Regions from separate parts of the Lysinibacillus sp. FSL P2-0066 genome, predicted to be linked through region 1. Evidence: riboswitches for the same ligand, from Rfam matches in the RefSeq annotation. Region 1 holds a riboswitch; the other holds the start of a gene.
The links. A riboswitch is a leader RNA that binds a small molecule or an ion and turns the genes downstream of it on or off. The one in region 1 is predicted to bind S-adenosylmethionine.
Positions count from the first base shown of each region.

Region 2: another riboswitch for S-adenosylmethionine. It lies ahead of MKZ14_RS01860 (O-acetylhomoserine aminocarboxypropyltransferase/cysteine synthase family protein); the one in region 1 lies ahead of MKZ14_RS21225 (cyclase family protein).

Region 1 covers NZ_CP150202.1:4,258,634-4,266,278, forward strand. The annotation lists gene MKZ14_RS21210 (ABC transporter substrate-binding protein) at 1-571, shown strand, start outside; gene MKZ14_RS21215 (helix-turn-helix domain-containing protein) at 1,040-2,611, shown strand; gene MKZ14_RS21220 (hypothetical protein) at 2,728-3,132, shown strand; SAM riboswitch class I at 3,214-3,320, shown strand; gene MKZ14_RS21225 (cyclase family protein) at 3,408-4,145, shown strand; gene MKZ14_RS21230 (DedA family protein) at 4,176-4,772, opposite strand; gene MKZ14_RS21235 (Cof-type HAD-IIB family hydrolase) at 4,834-5,607, opposite strand; gene MKZ14_RS21240 (DUF2225 domain-containing protein) at 5,921-6,604, shown strand; gene MKZ14_RS21245 (hypothetical protein) at 6,627-6,980, shown strand; gene MKZ14_RS21250 (erythromycin esterase family protein) at 7,118-7,645, shown strand, end outside.
Region 2 covers NZ_CP150202.1:375,770-383,414, reverse strand. The annotation lists gene MKZ14_RS01885 (response regulator transcription factor) at 1-48, opposite strand, end outside; gene MKZ14_RS01880 (EamA family transporter) at 125-988, opposite strand; gene MKZ14_RS01875 (hypothetical protein) at 1,144-1,374, shown strand; gene MKZ14_RS01870 (homoserine dehydrogenase) at 1,432-2,418, opposite strand; gene MKZ14_RS01865 (hypothetical protein) at 2,881-3,267, opposite strand; gene MKZ14_RS01860 (O-acetylhomoserine aminocarboxypropyltransferase/cysteine synthase family protein) at 3,600-4,901, opposite strand; SAM riboswitch class I at 5,019-5,132, opposite strand; gene MKZ14_RS01855 (glycerol-3-phosphate acyltransferase) at 5,288-5,920, shown strand; gene MKZ14_RS01850 (DASS family sodium-coupled anion symporter) at 6,116-7,597, shown strand.

The DNA of each region.
Region 1 (7,645 bases):
GGAGTACTCAAAGGTAGCGCCTACTTACCGCTTGAAAGAAGATATTCTACAAGATCCACGTAAAATTGTAGAAACAATAGCTGATGTTTTAAATATTCCTGATAAAGCAAAAGAAATGGTTGATCAATATGAGCAACGTGTTTCCGATTTAAAAGCAAAACTAGATGAATCAATTGGAGACGAAACAGTTGCTGTTGTACGACTAAATGTAGCAGATAATACATTAGCGTTATTTGGCATTAAAAATCGCTACTCTGGCTATATTTACACAGAGACAGGCCTAACACCTCATCCATTAGCCCGTGATATGACAGAGTTCCACGAGGTTTTATCAGAAGAGGCTATCACGGAATTAGATGCGGATCATATCATCCTTTTCCCTTCAAACGGTACATGGGAGTCTAAAGAGAACCAAGAAGCCATTAAATGGTTAGATAGTACACTATGGAAAACACTCCCTGCTGTAAAAAATGGGCATGTCTATATTGCTGAGCGCACATATTGGCAATCTGGCGCAATCACAGCCAACTTGCTAAAGTATGATGATCTAGAGAAATGGTTCGTCAAATAATTTACAAAAGAAAGCTCTTAATGAGGGCTTTCTTTGGCTTAATGTTAAAAAACAAAATAATTTAATAGCACTTTTGTGAAGGGGAAAATGGATAGATGTTGTCACTCATCACTTCTTCACATTGAAATAAGTGCCTATCCTCTCTTTAATAGACTTTTTTGTTTCCTACAGCTAGTACGAAAGAAGAAAAGACACGTTAGCAGCATGGTTGATTGGAGTGGAGCCAGCGTCACTCCTAGGGGATTTAGCGTCACAGGTGAGACCTTGGAGCGAACGCAAGTGAGTGAAGCGGCTCATCAGACGCCCCCTGGAAAGGACGCTGGCGGAGCGGAAATCAACCCCCTCGCCTTGCTAAAAGGGCTTTTTCTGCTAGTCACATGATCTTTTTTCAACAACATGAAAGAAAGCTCTTAATGAGGGCTTTCTTTGTGTTGTTCTTCTAACTCAACAAAAAGGGGTGAACTATCAATGGGTAACTTAACACATGTTTATACGTTACAAAATATCTCTTATTCAATTCAACCGTCAAAAAAGTTATTGATTAGTAGTGATTTCTATACACTTTTCATCGTAATGAATGGTAGCGGAAAGCTAGAAATAGATTATGAAACTATTCATTTTAGTGAGGAAAAGTGCATATTGATACCGCCAAATAACACGGTTAGTATTCACATTCAAAGTGAGCACCTTTATTTTTATCAATTACAATTCAACATTGTCAATCTTAGCAATAGTCAGAACTCCTATAGTCATTTTACAAGTATCAGAGTACAACATCTTCTCCCTTTTTCACAATGTTATCTACTGCTAGAAGTCATCTATCAAAACCGGTTAGCGGAGGATGAACACACGATTTTTGAGCAGCATGTGCACTTTCAAGAGCTGATGTTATTGCTCTTGCATCAAATTATACCCAGGCAGATGCAAAAAAATGATCGCCAATCTGTTGAGCAGTCCATTAACCAATTACATAAACATTTTGAAAAAGAGTGGACGGTTGAGCAGCTAGCACAGTTAGCTGACGTCCCAAGATGGAATTATACGCGCATTTTTAAAGATATTACGGGACAAATTCCTCTTCACTATTTAAATAACATTCGTATTGAAAAAGCTAAGCAATTATTAATAACAACAAATGATCGAGTATATGAAATTAGCCAGTCTGTCGGATTTAATAATGAGTATTATTTCAATCGTCGTTTTAAAGAACATGTCGGCATTTCGCCAGGACAATATCGAAGAAGTCAAAGCAGCCATCTACGTGTATTTGCACCATTCTTAGAAGATTTCTTTGTTGCCCTTGGGATTACGCCAATTGCTCAATTCAGTCATTCAAAATGGGGAAAACAAGACTATTTAGGTCTACAGGAAGTGCCAGATATCGATGTACAAAATAGAGAAATGGATCGACTCCTTTACTATAAGCCAACTTTAATTATGCTAGATTCTGGTGTAGAGCGTTGGGAATCCTTTCCGCATTTAAATGAGGTAGCCCCCGTCTGCCATCTCTCACACCCTGGAGAGAATTGGCAATCTACGTTATTTAAAATTGCAGATCTAACAGGAAAAACCTCCTTGATACAAGACGTAATCCTACAATATGAAGATAAAGTACAACAAGCAAAAGGAATTCTTAGTAAATCCGTTTATGGGCAAAGTGTGGCATTTCTCCGTATTTCAGCCATTGGCATCACTCTATACGCTGGTCCTGAGTGTGGCTATACGGGCCCCATTTTATATCATGACTTAGGTTTAATGCCCCATTCACTAGTATGGAGTATTCCGCCCAATCAACGTAAAGCCCAACTGACATTTGATCGATTGATGCAATTAGATGCCGATCATTTATTTATTACATTTGATAAACAACATTCCATTCATGAGAATGAAGAACGTGCTATTTTAAAAACACCTACTTGGAAAAACCTAGAAGCTGTTAAAACCAACTGTGTCTATGAAGTAGACTTTTTAACATGGATGAATTATGGCATTTTATCACATAGTAAAAAAATTGATGATGTCTTGGATGTACTTGGCTAAAAAGGAAGCTCACTTTAGCTTCCTTTTTAAATGTTTAGGACAAACATTGTATTGTAAATAACACCGAAAGTCGTTTGGCTACATAAGATAAGATATCAGGCTATAGGATAGGAGGAATGATCTTGTATTACAATCCTTATCCGTATTTTGTTCATCCCTATCATTATCCAACATCGCCAATTGCAAATCATTTTGCCGTTAGACCCTTTTCTCAACATCTAGCAATGCCGACCAATAATCCTTTTCCACCTGTCGATACACACAAATTAAAAGCTTCAGCAACACGGATAAAGGCGATGATGCAGCAAGCTCAATTACTTACGGATAAAATAGATAGCTCCCAACAATTCGCACATGATTTAATGAATGCTGCTCAACTTTCAAATAAAACAGAGGTTGAAAAATTAATCACATCAACAGGCATTACGATGAAATTTGAAACGAACTATACACCAGACAGTTTTAGAATACGTCTTATTGATAATGATTGTTGTGGAGTCACCTTGAATTTGAATTGGTGAAAATTCCTAGTGAACTTGTAAACTATAAAAAACTATGCTAAAGTGTTTGTATTGTTATTTCTGAAAATTCTTATATTACTTTTCTTATCAAGAGAGACGGAGGGATTGGCCCGATGAAGTCTCAGCAACCAGCTAAACAGTATGGTGCTAATTCCAATTGGCAAAATGATCAGCCTTGAAGATGAGAAGAACTACCGTTGTTTCAGCAGGAGTCCTCTTCTATAAGGGGACTCCTTTTTATGTACCACTATTTTTAACAGAAAGCAGGGAAATAGATGTCTAATGAACTTTTACAAGCATTGCAATTATTAAAATCGAAACAGTGGGTTGACTTAACACATACATTCGGCCCTAATTCACCACATTTTTTTATGTTTGAGGACGCTAAATTTGAAACGTTATTCTCTCATAAGGATGGCTTCTTCGCCCAACAATTTACGTTCCCCGGTCAATATGGCACACATATCGACCCACCCATTCATTTTGTGCGAGATACTCGCTACTTAGAAGAATTAGAACTAAAAGAGCTTGTTCTCCCCCTTGTTGTCATTGATAAATCACAAGAGGCTGCAAGCAACCATGACTTTGCATTAAGTGTTGAAGATATTCTTGATTTTGAGGACAAGCATGGAGAAATAGAAGCAGGAACATTTGTAGCATTACGTACAGATTGGAGTAAGCGCTGGCCAGATAAAGAAGCTTTCAGTAATAAGGATGCAGATGGACATAACCATATCCCTGGCTGGGGTTTAGAAGCTTTACAGTTTTTACTAAAAGAACGCAAGGTAAGCGCAATTGGTCATGAAACATTCGATACGGACTCTGCCGCCGATTTTCGTAAAAATGGCAAGCTAGATGGTGAATATTTCGTACTTGAACAAGACACCTATCAAATTGAGCTAATGACGAATTTGGACAAGCTACCTGCGAAAGGCGCTATCATCTTCAATATCGTACCTAAGCCAGAAAAAGCATCTGGCTTCCCTGTGCGCTCATTTGCTATTTTGCCATAACATAAAAGTCGGTATAGCGTATACCGACTTTTATGTTTGTCCATTTCTTTTTTTGAATAGAAAGTAAGCAATGAGCATCCCTACAATAAATAAAAGGATAAGATAGATACTATAATGAGTCAGATAGTATCCAACAAATCGCCATTTCTCTCCAAGCATCTTTCCTAATGATATAAATGTGAACGTCCAGATAAATGCCCCTGTATAGGCAAAAAGCGCAAACTTTCTATAAGGATAATTATTAATAGCCGCAATATACGCTGTCAAATGACGTACCCCGGGGATAAAATAGCCAATTAATAATAGGGTAGGTCCTATTTTTGTAAACATCTTTTTCGTAAAGTCAATTTTTTGCTCTGTAATATGAATTTTAGGCCCATATTTCTGCAATAACGGTAAGCCAAAACGATAACCAATATAGTAGCTTAAGGTAATGCCTCCAACCGCACCAATCATTGCACTGACTAAAGCAGGAATATGTTCAAGACTTTCTCGGTAAACACTATAGCCTACATAAGTTAGAAACACCTCATCAGGAAGTGGCACCCCTACAATACCTCCAATTAGAATCACGATAATTCCAAAGTATCCGTAATGTTCAATTAGAGACTGCACGTGATGTGCCATAAATCATCCCACCTAAAATTTATTAAAATTTACCTGCTATATATAGTGTAGCCTCAGCGCTCTAAATGACTTGAAGCTGACGTAAAGCAAAATCGATACCGTTATCAGTAGATTTCTTTGTAACAAAATTGGCAGCACTTTTTAGAGCTGTGCTACCATTCCCCATGGCAATTCCTAATCCTACATACTCCAACATGTCAATATCATTATCCCCATCCCCAAAAGCAATCGCATTCTCAGGGTCGATGTTAAAATGATCCAGTACGGCTTTAATAGCTATTGACTTCGAAACATCCTGCTGTAATACATTCACAATATAAGGATGCCATCGCTGCAAAAATATATTCGAAAACTGGCTAGTATATCTTTTTTCAGCCAGCTCATCCGCATATAGACACATGAGAAAAACCTCTTCATCTACAATTTTTTCATTTATAAGTGGAAAATCCCGTAAAGATAAAGTTTCCTGCATCGCTCTTAAAGCTACTGGACTTTGTATGCTATTCATATATAGCTTCTCTGTAAAAAATGTTAGGCTATGCTGCTGTTCCTGTGCAAATGCCTGTACATTTCGGACAATTTCTTTGGCAATCGGAGTTTTATGTATGACAAGATCCTTATGTTTCACATAGGCCCCATTTGCAGTAATAAAGGTTTCAATCCCTAGCGCTTTTAACTCATAGCACATAGATAAGGGTCTTCCAGTAGCCGCTACAAGATGGATTCCTTTTTCTTGCAATAGCTGAATAGCTTGTTTTGTACTTTCTTCCACACAGCCATCCTCGTAATTAATCAATGTGCCGTCTACATCAAAAAACACGATATTATACTTCATTTTGAGCACCTCCTTTATAATCATTTAGAACCAATTTATAATTTTTCTCCCATGAAATATGTGAAAGTATTTTGACAAACTTTCAGCAAGCTATATAACTTCCATTGGCAACACCGATAAAAACTATTACAAGCGTATTTATAATAATATTTAACTAAAAATTCCTTGAATATTTTTAATTTAATAATTCTAAAGGAGTATACCAAAGAACACAAAATTGTTAAAATAATAGATAATACCTTAAATACATTGAACGATAAAATCTTACGTATAAATAGAACAAAAGAAATAGCGCGCAAAGGAGTTGATTCTTATGGCATTTAACATTTACTACTATGAAAGTAGTGTAGACTGTAAATTTTGCAAAAAGCAGTTTACCACATATAAAGTTCGCCCTAATCGATATAAAATTATCGAAGAACAAACGGATTTCATGCCTGTTTATGATGGTCTAAACCCTTTGCTGTATGAAGTTGCTGTATGTCCACATTGTGGCTATGCCTACCATAAATCGATGACACGAACTTATGGACCTTTCATGCTCCTCATTGATGAACTATACATTAAAGAGCTCCAGAAACCTATGGATATCTGTCAGGAACGTACAATTGATGATGCCATTATCAGTTTTAAGCTCGCCTATTTAGTATCCCGTGCGTCAATGGAAGAATCTCTTTTAATGGCTAATTTCGCTCTAAAAATTGCTTGGCTCTATCGATTAAAAAAGGACGAAGAATCTGAAAAGCGCTACCTTTTTGCTGCTAGAGATTTTTATAGTAAATCCTTTGCCTCCAATCAAGAAGGTGGAGAGAGAATTCAGTTTTTACATGCTGAATTAAGCCTTCGACTTGGTGATATCCCTGAAGCTAAAAAAGGTTTTTCACGTTTAATTGCAGATCGAAATGTTTCGACGAAATATCGCAAGCTTGCACGCAATCGCTGGGAAAATTATAAATATGACGAACAACCCATAACAATTAATGAAATCATTAATTAATGGGACGAGGAGATGATTGGTTATGTTGCTATTTCAAAAGAAAATTGATGTGAGAGAAGAGGATATATATTCAGAGCTACATCATTTTTTATTAAGAAAAAATAATCGCTACCTAACAAACGATGAGGTTGTCGCTTTAACAGGCGTATCATCCGAATTGCTTTATAAATGGGTAAAAGCAGGAAAATTAAAGAACTCCATTTTTCCTAATTTAGGGGCTCCATGCGAACGATGTGGACAGATTACGCAAGCTAAAATTTGCGTGAGCTGCTCTTCCTCCATTGTTGGGACATTAAAACAAGAAGAAAAGGATCGTGCATGGTTTAACCAAATTCAACGTAACCATGTAAGAGCAAGTACGTATCACTATAAATAGCATGCCAACCTCCATCAATTGGAGGTGTTTTTCTTTTTTACATACTAAATTTAAACTAATTTTAAACAAATTCTTCCTAAACTTTAAACTTGCCTTTCTATAATTAGTATCAATATAAAGTGAAGGGCTGATAATTAATGAGGAAAGCTAGGAAGCATAAGGTTTTATTAAGTTTTGCACTGGCAAGTTTAATGACAGTAAGTGGAGTAGTAAATGTCTCTGCTGCTGTCCCTGTAAATGAGCAGATTATTAAAAACGATTCTGCCGTCAAACAAGCTAGGACTTCTAATGAAACATTACTTGATTGGAAAAAATGGGTGAATGACCATGCATACAGCCTGTCATCCATCCAGCCTGAAACGTTTGACGGACAAAAAATTCCCGCTAACAAATTTGACGATTTAGAGATGCTAAAACCTTTATTACATGATAAACGTATTGTCTTTTTAGGGGAAAGCTCTCATGGAGTGGCGCAATTCAATCTAGCGAAAACACGTTTAATACAATTTTTACATCAAGATATGGGCTATAATGTCCTTGCCTTTGAAAGTGGTATGGGTAATGTGATGAATGCTCAAGGACAAATTGATAAACAAGCAGCTCTACAAACAATGAAGGATGCCATTTTCGGCGTTTGGTGGACAAAAGAAACTTTGCCTCTGTTT
Region 2 (7,645 bases), 730 kb from region 1:
ACGAATATCTTGATCGTCATCTGTAACAAGAACTGTTAATTTCGTCATGATATACACCTCGCTCTCAAATATAAGTGTATCTTCTAAATCTTAAAAACCAGCTATTATAAAAATGAAGAATTTCTTAAGGTTTTAGCTTTTTTCTCCCACCTAAAGTTAAAACAACAATGCCTCCTAAAAGCATCGCTACACCAAGCCAGGATACTATACTTAAGTGTTCTCCTATTAAAAACACACCAAGAATTGCAGCAGTTAATGGTTCTGCTAATGAAAGTGTTACAGCTGAGGATGAACTAATTTTTTGTAATCCACTTAAAAACAGTAAATACGCTACGCTTGTACACATAATCCCCATAAACAGCATTGTCCATAAGTTGTCCACGTTTCCTAGCCAGGAAAAACCACCTTCTAATGAAAATGGCAGTAAAAACAAAGTGCAAATGGAAAATGTCATAGCAACTGCGGGTAATGCATCTTCCTGTGCCATTAATTTTTTACTTATGTTTGTGTAAAATGCAAAGGATAAACCTGCACAAAGAGCTAATGTGAATCCACCAACGTGTACTGACTCTTCTCCATTATTCATGAATAATAAAAGACATCCGATAATGGCCATCAATGTAGCAAGTCCCCATACTGCTGTAGGACGTGTTTTCCATACTAGCCATTCTAATACACCAGAAAATACTGGTGCACTACCAATAGTAGCAACAGTTCCAATGGCTACACCTGTTAGACGAATAGATGAGAAGAAAAGTCCTTGGAAAAGGGCAATACTAGCCGCAGCTAAAATTGTCCATTTCCATGACCATCTTAAAAAGTTAATTTTCTTCATTATAATTGTAATAGCTAATAATAAACCGCCACCAATTGCAGAACGAATTGTGGCCACTGCTATAGGAGAGACCCCTTGTTCCAAATATGTTTGGGCAGTTCCTGTCATTCCCCATAAAATAGCTGCTAGTAATACAAACAATGAATTTAACATTTTTCAACTCATCCCCGCTTCACAACTTTATTAATACTAATCATACATATTTATCCAAAATCAAACAATTATCATTTTTACTTTTCTTTTAATTACCACAGTATGCATTCTCATTAATGGACGTTATAATAAAAACAGTAAAAGGAGCGAATCGTATGTACAAAACAATTGAAGAGACAGCTATTGATCTTGGCATGCCTGTGGATCAAGTAATGCGTCTAATTTACGAAGGACGCATCCGTTCTGTTTACGATGGCCAACAAATTTTAATCAATAGTGGACAATTCAGCACTTATTTTAATCAATTGGAACGTATTAAAGAAGAAATTGAGATTTGGCGTTCTACCCCTATTCCAGAGGATATTGATGTCAAAGATGAAGACTAAAAGCCCACCATTCATACAATGAACATTGTTGAATGGCGGGCTTTTTTTAAGCTTTTATTAGATTGTCACAACAAATCCTGCTCTTTTCCCAATGATTTCCGCATAATCCTCTACCATGACACTCGCAGTTGGATACATCCCTGCTCCAGGACCGACTAATGTTAATGTACCAATATAGTTAGTCTCTAATGCCACTGCATTAAACACATCATCGACTGGATAAAGTGGATGCTCTTTATCAACTAGTTGTGGACCGACTTTTGCAATAATTTTACCGTCAGCTCGTTTCTCCACTTCAGCAACATGGCGGTAACGCAGACCCTTTTCACACGCTTCATGAACTTGTTCAGCAGAGATACTATCGATTCCAATTACTTCTACATCTGACCAATCTGGTTGCTCACCAAAAGCTAAGGCACTTAATATCATTAATTTTTTAAATGCATCCTGCCCAGATATATCATTATACGGATCTGCTTCAGCATAGCCTAAGCCTTGTGCCTCTTTTAGAGCTGTTTCGAACGACCAGCCCTGTGCACGCATTTTTGTTAATATGTAATTACATGTGCCATTTAAGACGCCTTGTATACGACTTACATCATTAACAAGTAAAATATTTTTCATTGTTTTAATAACAGGTACGCCACCAGCAGTGGTAGCCTCATAGCCTACAAAAACGCCATTAGCTTTTGCAAGATCCTGTAACTCCAAACCTCGTTTGGCAAACATCACTTTATTAGCAGTAATAACATGACATTTATGTTCAACAGCTCGCTTTAAATAACTGTATGCAGGTTCTTCGTTCACAATTGCTTCAAACACAACCTGCATACCTGGCTCTGCTAAGACTTCATCCATACTTGTTGTCATTAAATGTGCTGTGCCAGGCACACGTTCACGACTAGCATCTGTCACTAAAATCTTCGCTACCTCTAATTTAATACCTAATTTATTTTTTAGCTCTTCTCGTTTTTCATTTAAAATATGATAGATCCCCTGACCTACCGTTCCAAATCCTAAAATCGCTGCCTTTATAGTTGCCATTCTTGTTATTCCCTCCAACTTACATTCCGCAGTTTCATTAATGCTAATTTTCCATGGGGTTGTGTCATGACTATTTGACACCCACCGCAGTCTTTAGCCAACAACTCTTCTTTGTATGAGTTTCGCTATTTCTATATGTGTTGGAACACATACAAATTCAAATAATTCAAAATTTAACTTAAAGAAAATTGTAACGCAAATACATACATTGCACAAGAAAAATCTTTCTAGGAAGGACATTTGTTTTCTCTAGATGTGCAAAAGAAATCGGTTTCATTCCCTTTATTATACGTTTTATTAATCATTCTATAAGATTTGAACAAATATTGACTCTTTACATTTCAATATATGAATGTCTTTCTTCTATTATATATGTATGCTCAGACATTCATAACAATCCCTTTAAAGAAAAAACTCATTCCCTGTAGCAGCAGAGAATGAGCATAAAAATATGAGGGGATTTTAACTTGCTCTTGAAAGCAATTGATAGCGATATTGTTCTAAAGCGTGTTGAACAAGACTAATTTCTTCTTCTGTAAAATCTGGTATTGCATACGTACGTTCCACTAATTGAAATGTACCATACTTTAAGTAAATCTCTGTGGCAGGAAGTGAGATATGGCTCACACCGTACTGTTCATATGTCTCAAATACTTCCTTAACAGTATAGTCTTCTTTTTCAGTAAAAACTTGTTCTTGAAATGCTGTATGACCAAAAACTTGTTGCCATTTCTTTTCGACTGATGTAAGAAGGTGTTGAATGGATTTATTGTTGACAAAAACGTGTCCTTCATTTAGCTCATATATTAGATAGGATACAATGTTTTGCGCACTATAGATGTTACCCATTTTAAACACTCCTTTATCATCAGTTTTTTGGAAGAGCAGTTACTGGCTAGGCAACTACTCTTCTATATATTCAAAAGTGGGGGAGCACTTATGAAAACATTTTCCTTTTTAACAATAATTTCCGTACTCTTAACTTATTTCCTAGTATATAGCATGGATTTAATTAAGTCAATAATACATATAAAATTACTTGGTATTATTTTTTATAAGGTTCTGATAATTAACGGATGTTGTAAATAGTTGATGTAGCAACGTTTAACGCATTACCAAATGAGGCAAATCGAATGAGAAAATACGTAAACGCTACACCATTCTTCCCTCTGTTCTAAATCTTAAGCTTCTACAGTTTGTTCACTTGTTGTTGCCTGTGTAATGGCTTGATCTAAATCAGCAATAATATCCTCTACTGCCTCTAAACCGATGGATAAGCGAATGAGCGACTCGGTTACACCAGCTTGAACTAATTCGTCTGCTGATAGCTGCTGATGGGTAGTGGAAGCAGGATGTATAATTAATGACTTAGCATCACCTACATTTGCTACATGTGAAAATAGCTTCACGCTATCAATAAGCTTTCGCCCAGCTTCACGTCCACCTTTGATGCCAAATGTAAGCACTGAACCGAAGCCATTTCTTAAATATTTTTTTGCCAACTCATGTGTCGGGAAATCTTCTAGGCCATTATAATTTACATACTCCACAGATGGGTGGTTTTGTAAATATTCAGCCACTGCCAATGCATTCTCATTGTGTTTAGGGATACGCAAATGAAGCGTTTCTAACCCTTGCAATAAATTAAAGGCAGCATCTGCACTTAATGTTGGACCAAAATCACGTAATAATTGTACGCGTAGCTTTGTAGCAAAAGCAGCAGAAGCTGTATCAATTCCATAGCGTAACCCATGGTAAGAAGCATCTGGTTCAGTAAAACCTGGGAATCGCCCACTAGCCCAATCAAACTTACCAGCGTCTACAACAACGCCCCCTAAGGTTGTACCATGGCCTCCTATCCATTTAGTTGCTGAATGAACAACAACATCTGCACCATATTCAATAGGTGTAGAACCATAAGGAGAAGCAAACGTGCTGTCAATAATTAGTGGTAGCCCATTATCATGTGCAATCTTAGCTACTGCTTCAATATCTAAAACCTTTAAGCTTGGATTACCATAAACTTCTGCAAAGACAGCTTTTGTTTTATCAGTAATCACCGCATTGAAATTCTCTGGGTTTGTTTCATCTACAAAAATTGTTTTAATACCATAGTTTGGTAATGTGTTAGCAAATAAATTATACGTACCGCCATATAAAGAACTAGCTGCTACTATCTCATCACCAGCTCCAGCTAGATTTAAAATGGAAAATGCGATAGCCGCTGCACCAGATGAAAGTGCTACTGCTGCTGTTCCACCTTCCAATAAAGCCACACGTTTTTCAAACACATCAACAGTCGGATTGGTAATTCGTGTGTAAATATTCCCTGCTTCCTCTAGGGCAAAAAGACGTTGCGCATGAGCAGTGTCTTTAAATACAAAAGCAGTTGAGCGATAGACTGGAACTGTCCGAGAACCCGTCACTGGGTCTGGCTCTTGACCACCATGTAACAGCAATGTTTCTGGTTTAAAATTTGTCATTGTGTACCTCCAAATGGTTATTTTTTTACGATGGTACCGGAGATGAGGAGGATTTTTCTGTAGAAAACAAAAAACCCTCTTCAGCTAAGAAGAGGGTTGCGGTTGCAAGTTTTCCTCCCCTTATCTGCCAGATCCAAGTTAGAATCTGTAGGAATTAGCACCTTAGTAAGCTCATTACTTACTGGTTGCCGGGCATCATAGGGCCTATCCCTCCGCCGCTCTTGATAAGAGTATGAGATTCAATTTCCATCGTTGTTACACAGTATAAACATAGAGTTTTTTTCTGTCAACATGTAAATTTTATTTTTTCCGAAACTTCTGTCTGCTCTTATACGTAATATGAACGCATACACTATTTTAGAAAAAATTTTGAGAGGAGTATTTTTATGGTAAAGGCCGTGATCATTTTTCTTATGATTGGCTATTTAATAGGCTGTATTCACGGCTCTAAAGTGGCTCAATTTTTATCTGGGGTTGATTTAAAAAAAGCTGGCCACGGAAATGCGGGTGCCTCGAATGCTACTCTTTCCCTTGGCTGGAAATATGGCGTTTTAGTAGCCCTCATTGATATCGGCAAAGGCGTTGTCGCTATTATCGGTGCACATTTTTATCTAGCGGATGCCACTCATTTGACACAAGAACAAATATGGCTGCTTACTTACATTATGGCTGCTGGGGTTATTTTAGGTCATAATTTCCCATTCTATATGGGCTTCAACGGCGGGAAAGGAACGGCCTCCATCATTGGTATTTTACTTGCTGTTGATTGGAAGATTGGTTTATTTGCACTTATTTTATTTGTTATTTTATCCTTTGCAACAAATTATTTAATTGTAGGTGTTCTAGAATTTTATCTCGTTTTTTGTACAGCAACTTATTTATGGATTCCAGGCATTGGCCCAACCATTATAGCTGTCCTTCTTTTTGGCATAGCTATCATCCTGCATATAGAAAATATTAAACGTTTAGTTAATGGGACAGAGCCTAAAGTAACTACTGCTTTTAAGAAAAAGAAATAATATTTTATGGATATTTTTGTATTTTGTGTGACCATATATTTTCTCTTTATCTACTAATATTGCTGTAAAAAACATCTATTTTACACAGGTTTTTTTCTACAATAAAATAGACATATTCTTATCTTAATAAAACATTACGGAGTCCGATGTTATGGATAATAATCGTCATTTTTATCGTAGAAAGGATGAGAAATTATGTCTTCACCAAAACAAGCAGCTACAAAACGTAACTTAAAGCCTCTATGGATTGGCTTAGCATTCGCTTTACTAATCATTATTACTTTTTTACCTAATAACGGCGATTTACCTATAGCTGGGCAACGAGCTTTAGCCATCTTAGCTTTTGCAGTCATCCTTTGGGTAACAGAGGCTGTTTCATATCCTGTTAGCTCGGCCATGATCATTGCACTAGTAACTGTTTTACTAGGACTCGCTCCGTCAATGGATGACCCATCTACAGAGCTAGGAACAGCTGGCGCATTAAAATTATCCTTAAGTGGATTTAGTAATTCTGCCGTTGCTTTAGTAGCAGCAGCTCTTTTTCTAGCGGCTGCAATGCAAATTACTAATCTACATAAACGACTTGCTCTGTGGATTCTTTCACTGGTAGGAACGAAAACAAAGGCTATCGTATTTGGCGCCATTTTAGTTTCTATCGTCCTCGCATTTTTTGTTCCTTCTGCTACAGCACGAGCTGGCGCTGTAGTACCGATATTGCTTGGAATGGTGGCAGCATTTGGTTTACCACGTGATAGTCGGCTTGCTGCTTTGCTAGTTATTACTTCGGTACAAGCCGTTTCCATTTGGAATATCGGCATTAAAACTGCAGCAGCTCAAAATATGGTGGCTTTAAACTTTATCCAAGAGCAATTTAATGTGGATATTTCCTGGGGTGCTTGGCTACTTTACGCTGCTCCCTTCTCGATTATTATGTCGATCGTTTTATTTTTCATTATGATTGCGTTAATTAAACCTGAGACTAGCAATATCGAAGGTGGTAAAGAGGTCATCAAAAAACAGCTTGCAGAGCTTGGCCCATTAAAGGCTCCTGAAATTCGCTTAATCGTTACTTCCTTAGTTTTACTATTTTTCTGGGCAACTGAAGGTAAATTACATCCCTTCGATACGACCACAGTCACAATAGTTGCTATCGCTATTCTATTAATGCCTAAAATTGGTGTGTATTCATGGAAGGAAGTTGAGCCTCATATTCCATGGGGGACAATTATCGTCTTTGCTGTAGGCATTATGCTAGGAACCATTTTACTGAATACGAAAGGTGCTGCATGGTTATCAGATAAAGTTTTTGGTTCACTTGGGCTAGATGCAATGCCTTTACTAGCAACAATCGCACTCGTAACTTTATTTAACATTTTGATTCATTTAGGCTTTGCAAGCGCAACTAGCTTAGCCTCAGCACTTATACCTGTGTTTATCGTTTTAGCCTCCACATTAACGGCTAATGTGGATCAAGTTGGTTTTGTTATTGTGCAACAATTCGTCATAAGCTTTGGCTTCCTATTACCGATTAGTGCACCACAAAACATGCTTGCCTATGGTACAGGTTCCTTTACAACAAAGGATTTCTTGAAATCAGGCATTCCATTAACCATTATTGGTTTCCTTCTCGTACTTTTGTTCTCTGCAACTTATTGGAAATGGATTGGATTATTATAAGACTTTGATTAAATAAAACGTAAAAGCCTTGAAGAAACAGACTAACTG